DNA from 2 places in the Streptomyces sp. NPDC003077 genome. Region 2 is predicted to be linked to the other one. Evidence: riboswitches for the same ligand, from Rfam matches in the RefSeq annotation. Region 2 holds a riboswitch; the other holds the start of a gene.
What was found. Region 2 has a riboswitch for cobalamin ahead of ABZX96_RS32945 (HoxN/HupN/NixA family nickel/cobalt transporter). Riboswitches for the same ligand answer to the same signal wherever they lie in the genome.
Positions count from the first base shown of each region.

Region 1: linked by a shared signal. The riboswitch ahead of ABZX96_RS02845 (hypothetical protein) and the one ahead of ABZX96_RS32945 (HoxN/HupN/NixA family nickel/cobalt transporter) in region 2 are both predicted to bind cobalamin.

Region 1 is NZ_JBEXNM010000003.1:5,154-9,029, reverse strand. Features, by position in the region: gene ABZX96_RS02850 (cysteine synthase family protein) at 1-980, opposite strand, end outside; gene ABZX96_RS02845 (hypothetical protein) at 977-1,855, opposite strand; cobalamin riboswitch at 2,281-2,503, opposite strand; gene ABZX96_RS02840 (MMPL family transporter) at 3,031-3,876, opposite strand, start outside.
Region 2 is NZ_JBEXNM010000078.1:10,393-14,268, forward strand. Features, by position in the region: gene ABZX96_RS32935 (alpha/beta hydrolase) at 1-569, shown strand, start outside; gene ABZX96_RS32940 (hypothetical protein) at 664-1,074, opposite strand; cobalamin riboswitch at 1,229-1,487, shown strand; gene ABZX96_RS32945 (HoxN/HupN/NixA family nickel/cobalt transporter) at 1,542-2,663, shown strand; gene ABZX96_RS32950 (LysE family transporter) at 2,868-3,587, opposite strand; gene ABZX96_RS32955 (MFS transporter) at 3,764-3,876, opposite strand, start outside.

The DNA of each region.
Region 1 (3,876 bases), on a different contig from region 2:
TTCCACGCCATCGTCGACCAGGGCATGGCCATCTCCTCCGGCGAGCCGACCTCCACCGGCTTGAGGGCCGCCGGGTCCAGGGCCTCCGCGTGCCGGGCGTGGACGCGCTCGACGTAGCGGTGGCCGGTGTCGGCGCCGATCACCAGGTGGAGGCGGTCGGGGTGGCGCCGGGCCTCGTGGGTGGCGGTGAGGTAGGCGGCGCCGGTGGAGAGGCCCGCGAAGACGGCGTGGTCGCGCAGGAGGGCGACCGTTCCGGACATGGCGTGGGTGAAGTCCATCCAGTGGATGGCGTCGTACAGGTGGTGGCGGACGTTGTCGAAGACGATCGACGAGCCGATGCCCGCGATGATCGCCTCGGGGTCGTGGTGGTCCTGGCTGCCGAACGTGACGCTGCCGAACGGCTGGACGCCGACCAGCCGCACGGACGGATCACGGCGGCGCAGGTGCTCCACCAGCCCGCCCGTCGAGGCCCCGGAGCCGACACCGCCGACCACGGTCAGCGGACGGTCCGGCACGTGCGCGGCAATGAGGTCGGCGACCTCCCGGTAGCCCAGGTAATGGACGTCGTCGTGGTACTGGCGCATCCAGTGGGCGTCGGGCCGCCCGGCGAGGAATTCGCGGACCCGCCGCACCCGCAACTCCTGGTCGAGCTTGAGGTTCCGGGACGGCCTGACCTGCTCGACGGTGGCGCCGAGGATTTCGAGCTGGGCGCGGGTGGTCGCGTCCACGGTGGTGGACGCCACGATGTGGCACCGCATTCCGTAACGGTGGCAGGCCAGCGCCAGCGCGTACGCGTAGATGCCGCTGGAACTGTCGACGAGCGTCTGTCCGGGGCGGACCGTGCCTCGGGCGAGGAGGTGGCGCACGGCGGCGAGGGCGGAATAGATCTTCATGGACTCGAACCGGACCAGGACCATGCCGTCGGTCAGACGGACGAGATCCGGGATCTTGAGGGCGTCGGCGATATGGGGGTGTATCACCCGTAGCCTCCCTGGGCGAAAGAGCACTGGTGGCCGAGCGAGTGGAAGAAGGCGGAGATGTCGTCCTTGGCGGACGGGGTGGGACGGCGGACGAAGAGGTAGCCGACCAAGGACCCGGTGTGGGCGACGAAGACGCCGTCGGCCCCCAGTTCCTCGCGGTGCGCCAGGACGGCGTCGAAGGTCCGCTTGGGCAGCACCTCTTGGGACAGGACGGCGCTGGTCGTCGCGGCCCGGGCCACGGCGGCCGGGTCGGCGGCGGAGAAGCCCTTGAGGAGGTCCGTCAGGCACCGTTCGTACTCCTCCGCGCGCCGGCGGTACTGGCGCAGCAGCAGGGGGGTGACGGCGGTGGTGTCCACGGTCCCGGGCTCGGTGATGTAGGCGGTGTGGAAGCCGAGGGCGGTGCCCAGGCGGCGCACCACCCGGTGCCGGGCGCTCAGGTAGAGCGCGAACTCGTCGAGGAAGACACTGTCCGCGCGTTCGATCGCCGCCAGGATGCCGGTGACCGCCTGGGGGTCGTACGGCAGGGAGAAGACGTGGAAGAGGCAGCGCAGGGTGGCGACGATGTCCGCCGTGGAGCTGGCCATGCCCACCCCGACCCGCAGGTCCGAGTGGGTGCTCCAGCGGCCGGGCGGCAGCGTGAGCCCGTAACGGTCCAGGAAGAGGCGGGCGGCGGTGGCCGACTTCTCGCCGGGGGGAAGGGGATCGGGCGGGCCGGTTCCGGGCGTGAAGTAGACCCAGGAGTGGCGGTCCACGGGGAACGAGACGAGGGCGATGTCCGGGCGCGGCCCGGCCCGCAGCGGGCCCTGGTAGAGCTCGCCCAACGTGCCGTGGCAGACGCCGCAGGCGGGGCGCGGCACGCGGTCTTGGGGGGACATCAGGCCGGGAGGGCCGGCGACGGGCGTAACCGGGCGGTTCCGGCTTGGACTTCGGCCCTGGCCCTGGCCCTGAAGGAAATGGCGGGGGCGGTAGCACGCGGGCGGGGCTCTCGCGTACGGAGCCGGTGGCCTTCCGTACGAAGCCGGGGCCCGGGCCCTCCCGTACGGAAGCGGAACCCTCCCCCACGACGCCGGAATCCTCCGGCCGTTCCTCCGGCCGTTCCTCCGGCCGTTCCTCCGGTCGCTTCTCCGGCCGTTCCTCCGGTCGCTCCTCTGGTCACGAACGCGTCCTCCCTCGTCATCCCGATCCCACTTCCGAGGACGACGGGGACGTGACGTGGCTGGACGGCGCGCCGCGTACGCGCGTCGTTCCGCCAGCACCGCCGACCCAGCCCTCGAAGGTCACCGTGAACAGCGCGTGCGGACGCGCACGCGCGCAGCATGGCAGGTCTTCGGACTCGCGGGCCCGGTGCCGGGCCTCCGGCACGCACCTACTGGCCGTCGCTTCCCAGGTCCCTGGATGGGGCCCAGTGCCGTTGACGGCGGTCGTTCCCACTCACCGCTGCGGGGCAGTCCCGGATTCGCACCGGATTCCCTCTTACGACGCGCCACCCCCCTGTGGCGCGAACCAACTGCGCTCATCAGCGTAGAGATACCGCTCCCCATGCGACAGATGAGCACCAACCGTTGTCCGGTTATGACCGTTCGCTCGGGGAGACGGGGCGCCCGGCCGGGACGGTGATGGCTGACCGGGGCAGTGACGCGCATGTCCGACGGGCTTGCGAAGGGCGTGTCCGGTTTTGGTCGGCGCTCCGGGGCCCGATTCCGGCTTTCATCGGCACTTCGGGACCTGATTCCGACTTTGCCCCTCCTTGGGGAAAGAATCAAGACAACCCTGCCGTTCTCGGGCCGAACCGCGTCCACCGTCACGGAAGGCACGTAAGGAAGCCATATGCCCGGAAGGCACGTAACCGCCAAGGCGCGTAACCGGAAGGCGCACCACCAGAACGCACGTAGCCGCAACGCACGCGGCCGGAAGCCGCGCAAAGCAACAGGGCGAGCGCCCGGCGCCCCCGTACAGGGGTCGCCCGCGCCCGCCCCGCCGCCGTATCGGCGTGCGTCACCGCGTCATCGGCGGATCAGCGTGCGTCACCGCGTCAGCGCACGTCACCGCGTCACCGAGCGGCCACCACCTTCTGCCCCTGCCCCTGCTCCTCGCCCCGTCCGGCGGGAGCGGCCTGCGGCAGGCGGGCGCCTTCGATGTCGATGTGCGGGATGGCGCGGTCCAGCCAGCGGGGCAGGGCCCACGCGCGGCGGCCGAGGAGGGCCAGGGCCGCCGGGACGAGCGTCATCCGTACGACGAAGGCGTCGATGGCCACGCCGATGGCCAGGGCGAAGCCGATGGACTTCAGGATCGGGTCGGGGTTGAAGATGAAGCCGCCGAAGACCGCGGCCATGATCAGGGCGGCGGCGCAGACCACCCGGCCGCTGCTGGCGACGCCGTGGGTGATGGCCCCGGCCGCGTCGCCGGTGTGCTCGTAGTGTTCCCGCATGCGGCTGACGAGGAAGACCTCGTAGTCCATGGCCAGGCCGAACAGCACGCCGATGAGCAGGACGGGCAGGAAGGCGACGACCGGTCCGGCCGCCGGAACCTGGAGGGCGTCGGCCAGGTGGCCGTCCTGGAAGACCCATGTGGTCGCGCCGAGCGCCGCGGCGATCGACAGCAGGAACCCGAGAACGGCCTTGAGGGGCACCAGCAGCGACCGGAAGGCGAGGGCCAGCAGGACCAGGGCCAGGATCACGATGATGGCGACGAACAGCGGCAGCGCGTCGGAGAGCTTGGCGGACACGTCGATGGCGGCGGCCGTCGCACCGGCGACGTACAGGGTGCCGCCCGCCCGGTCGACGTCGGGCGCGTGCTCGCGGAGCCGGTGGACGAGGTCGGTGGTGGCCTGGTCGTCGGGGCCGGTGGTGGGCACCACGCCGATCACGGCGAGGGTGCCTTCGGGGTTGGCGATCGG
Region 2 (3,876 bases):
TCCCGCGCGCCACGCTCGTCGGCCTCTCGCACGGGGCGCGCGTCGCGCTGGACATGGTGCTGGCCCACCCCGCGCGCGTCACGGCCCTGGCGCTCGCCGCGCCGGGCGTGAGCGGTCGCACCTTCACCGACCCGTTCATCCTGGAGCACATCAAGGAACAGGTGGCCGCCATCGGGGAGGAGGACGGCGCGGCCCGGTTCGTGGAGCACTTCCTGCGCATGTGGGTGGACGGTCCGCACCGTCAGCCGTCGATGGTGGACCCGGAACTGCGGGAACGGATGCGCGCCTCCGCCGAAGCCAACGTCATGGCGCACGCGGACGGGATGGGGGCCGGGCTGCCGATCGAGGTCGGCGCCGCCGCCCGGCTGTCGGAGATCCGGGTGCCGACCCTGGTCCTGGACGGCGACCTGGACAGCACCGACATCTCCGCCAACGCGCACGCCATCGCCGTCTCCGTCCCCGGCGCCCACCGCGTCCGCGTCCCCGGCGCCGGCCACATGGTCAACCTGGAGAACACCGCCTGCTTCGACGAGGCGCTGCACGGGTTCCTTTCATCGGTGCCGCACTGACAGGTCTGCCGGTGCCGCTCTGGCGGACCGCAAGGACGTCATCCGGCACCCATCCGGCCCGCCCAACCGCTCACCCACTCACCCGCTCACCCGTTCACGCCGACGTCAGACCCGCCCGCAGTTGCCGGCAGGCGCCGGCGGCCTTGCGGGTGGCGTCGGCGCACACCCGGCAGTGGGGGAGGTGCCCGGCGTGCTGCGCGCACAGTTCGTGGCTCCGTTCGCAGGCCATCGCGCAGGCGTCCAGCAAGGACGCGAGCAACGCGGCGTCGCCGCCACCCGCCCGGTCCAGCACCCGGCAGGTGGCGGTGACGACGTCGGAGCAGTCCATGTCGCGGGAAACGGCCTCCCGCATCCGCTCCGGCTCTCCTTCGGAGAGCATCGCCGCCGCGCAGACCGTGACCGCCGCCTCGCATTCCCTGAGCGCGGTGACGGAGTCGTCAAGGGCGGCGGGACTCAGCCGGGCCTTGACGGCGAGATCGAGGAGAAGGGGGTTGTGGAGGTTCATGATCTCTCCCGAGGGCCGGGCCCGCTTCCGCCCCTGGCCCACTGCGGAAGCTACTCCGCGAGCCCGTCCCTGACGACACCGCGCACGGTTCCGGCCGAACGGATGCCGCCCGGCCCCGCCCTGGCACCACAACCTCCCCCTTGCCACCAGGGACGATCCTTGGTGAATCCTTGGTCCGCCCCATAACTTCGCGGGCTAAGGTAACCGGGCCGTGGTGATCGGGAAGACCGGTGACGGACCCCTCGGGGTCCCAGACCGGCGCGGCCCTCGCCACTGTGATCGGGTAGTTCCCGACCCTTTCCGCACGTGCCACCGGCGCGTACGGGGCCACTGACCGCAGCCGCGGCCGGGAAGGCCGGGCCGGGCGCGCGTACCCGTGAGCCAGGAGACCGGCCACGGCATCTCACGAAATCATCCACGAGGTGCTGGAGCGTGATCACCGGATGCCCGGGTCCACCCGTCCCCCCATGTCCCCTTCTTCTCCTTCTGGCGGCCTTCCGCAGACTCCGGCACCCCCCGGCTTCCGCTGGCGGCGGCAGGACACCGTACGCACCATCGGCCTCATGGCCGTGATCGCCGGGCTGCACGTCGTCGCCTTCGGCGTCCTGCTGCTCCTGGTGGTGCCGAACCACTACACCGTCGGCAAGCAGGTCTTCGGCGTGGGACTCGGCATCACCGCGTACACGCTCGGCATGCGGCACGCCTTCGACGCCGACCACATCGCCGCCATCGACAACACCACCCGCAAACTCATGGCGGACGGCAAGCGTCCGGTCTCCGTCGGATTCTGGTTCGCCCTCGGGCACTCCAGCGTCGTTGTCGCCATGGCCGCCCTGGTGGCGGGCGGCGCTCAGCTCGCCGGGACGCTCCTGGACGACGAGTCCCGCGCGCACCAGGTGCTCGGCACCATCGGCACGACCGTCTCCGGCACCTTCCTCTACCTGATCGCCGCCCTCAACCTGATCGCGCTCGCCGGCATCCGGCGGGTCTTCCGCGCGATGCGCGAGGGCCGCTACGACGAGACGGAACTGGAACAGCACCTCAACTCCCGCGGCTTCATGAACCGCTTCCTCGGCCGCTTCACCCGCTCCATCAACCGCCCCGGCCAGATGTTCCCGCTGGGCTTCCTCTTCGGCCTCGGCTTCGACACCGCGACCGAGGTGACGCTGATGGTCATGGCGGGCAGCGGCGCCGCGGCCGGGCTGCCCTGGTACGCGGTCCTGTGCCTGCCCCTGCTGTTCGCGGCCGGCATGAGCCTCTTCGACACCCTCGACGGCACCTTCATGAACTTCGCGTACCAATGGGCGTTCTCCAACCCGGTCCGCAAGGTCTACTACAACCTCACCATCACCGGCCTGTCGATCGCGGTGGCCTTCTTCATCGGCACCATCGAGCTGGTCACGGTGCTGCACGACAAGCTCGCCCTCACGGACGCGGTCACCGGCTGGATCTCCGGCCTGGACCTGGACAACGTCGGCTTCATCATCGTCGGCCTGTTCGTGGTGGTGTGGGCGGCGGCCCTCGCGTACTGGCGCCTGGCCGGCGTCGAACGGCGGTGGGCGGCCCGCACGGCGGCCCCGGAGAGCTGACGACCCCACGGAGCCGGGGATTACGAATTACGAGGGGCGGGGCACGGACAGGAGACGGCAACACCGGACGGGCGCCACGGAGGCCGGTCGGGCGACGGAGACCGGCCGAAAGCCATGAAGGACGGACGAAGGCCGGACGACGGGCGAACGGGCGCCGCACGGGCACCGCCCCGACCTTCCCCCGAGCCCGCCCCGCCCCCGTCCTCAACGCGCCGTCCACGCGAGCCGCACCGCCAACACCGCGATCACCGCATTGCCGACGAGTGCGGTGATCAGGCGCCCCCGCTCCCCCGTCAGCACCCGCCCCACCGCCGCCCCGCCCAGCGCCAGCACACCCTGCCAACTGGCCGACGCGACGGCCGCCGCCAGCACGAACGCCGCTCCCGCACCCGCGTCCCACGACGCGTTCCGCTGCCCCACCACCATGGCGGCGAAGTAGGCGACGGTCACCGGATTGAGCAGCGTCAGCCCGACGAACCCGGCGTAGGTACGGCCCCACCCACGATCCGGCCCGCCGCCCCTCTCCCTCGCCGGGCCACGTTCCCGTGCGTGTCCCCGTTCCCGTGCGTGTCCCCGTTCCCGTGCGTGTCCCCGTTCCCGTTCCTGTCCTCGTCCCCGTTCCTGTCCCCGTCCCCGTTCCCGTACGGCCGTGACGACGCCCACGGTCGCGACCGTCAGCAGTACCCCCGCCGCCGCCCATTGCAGCGGCCCGGCCACCGGCTCCACGTACTGCCCCAAGGCCACCCCGCCCACCACCGCGACCAGCGCGTACAGGCCGTCAGCCGTGGCGGTGCCGAGGCCCGCGGCCAGTCCCCGCAGCAACGACGTACGGGCCGCCAGTCCCACGATCAACACGGAGACGGCGCCCACCGGCATCGCGATCCCGTACCCGGCCAACAGGCCGGACAGCAAGGCATCCCCCATGCCCTCACGGTGCCAGCCCCCGCCACCTGCCGCCCGGCATTATTCACCGACGGAAAAGAGCCGGAAAAAGCCACAAAGGAACGAACGAACAAGGACGAACAAGGACACGCAAGGACACGCAAAGAGCACCAGCACGGAAAACGAGCAAGCAGCAAAAAGCGAAACAGACGGCCCCCTCACCCCCCAACCTCCCCCCGCGACCGCAACACCACCGCCACCAGCGCCGCGGTCAGCGCCAGCCCGCCCGCGGCGATCGCCGTGACCGCCGTGAAGCCCTGGTCGTAGGCGG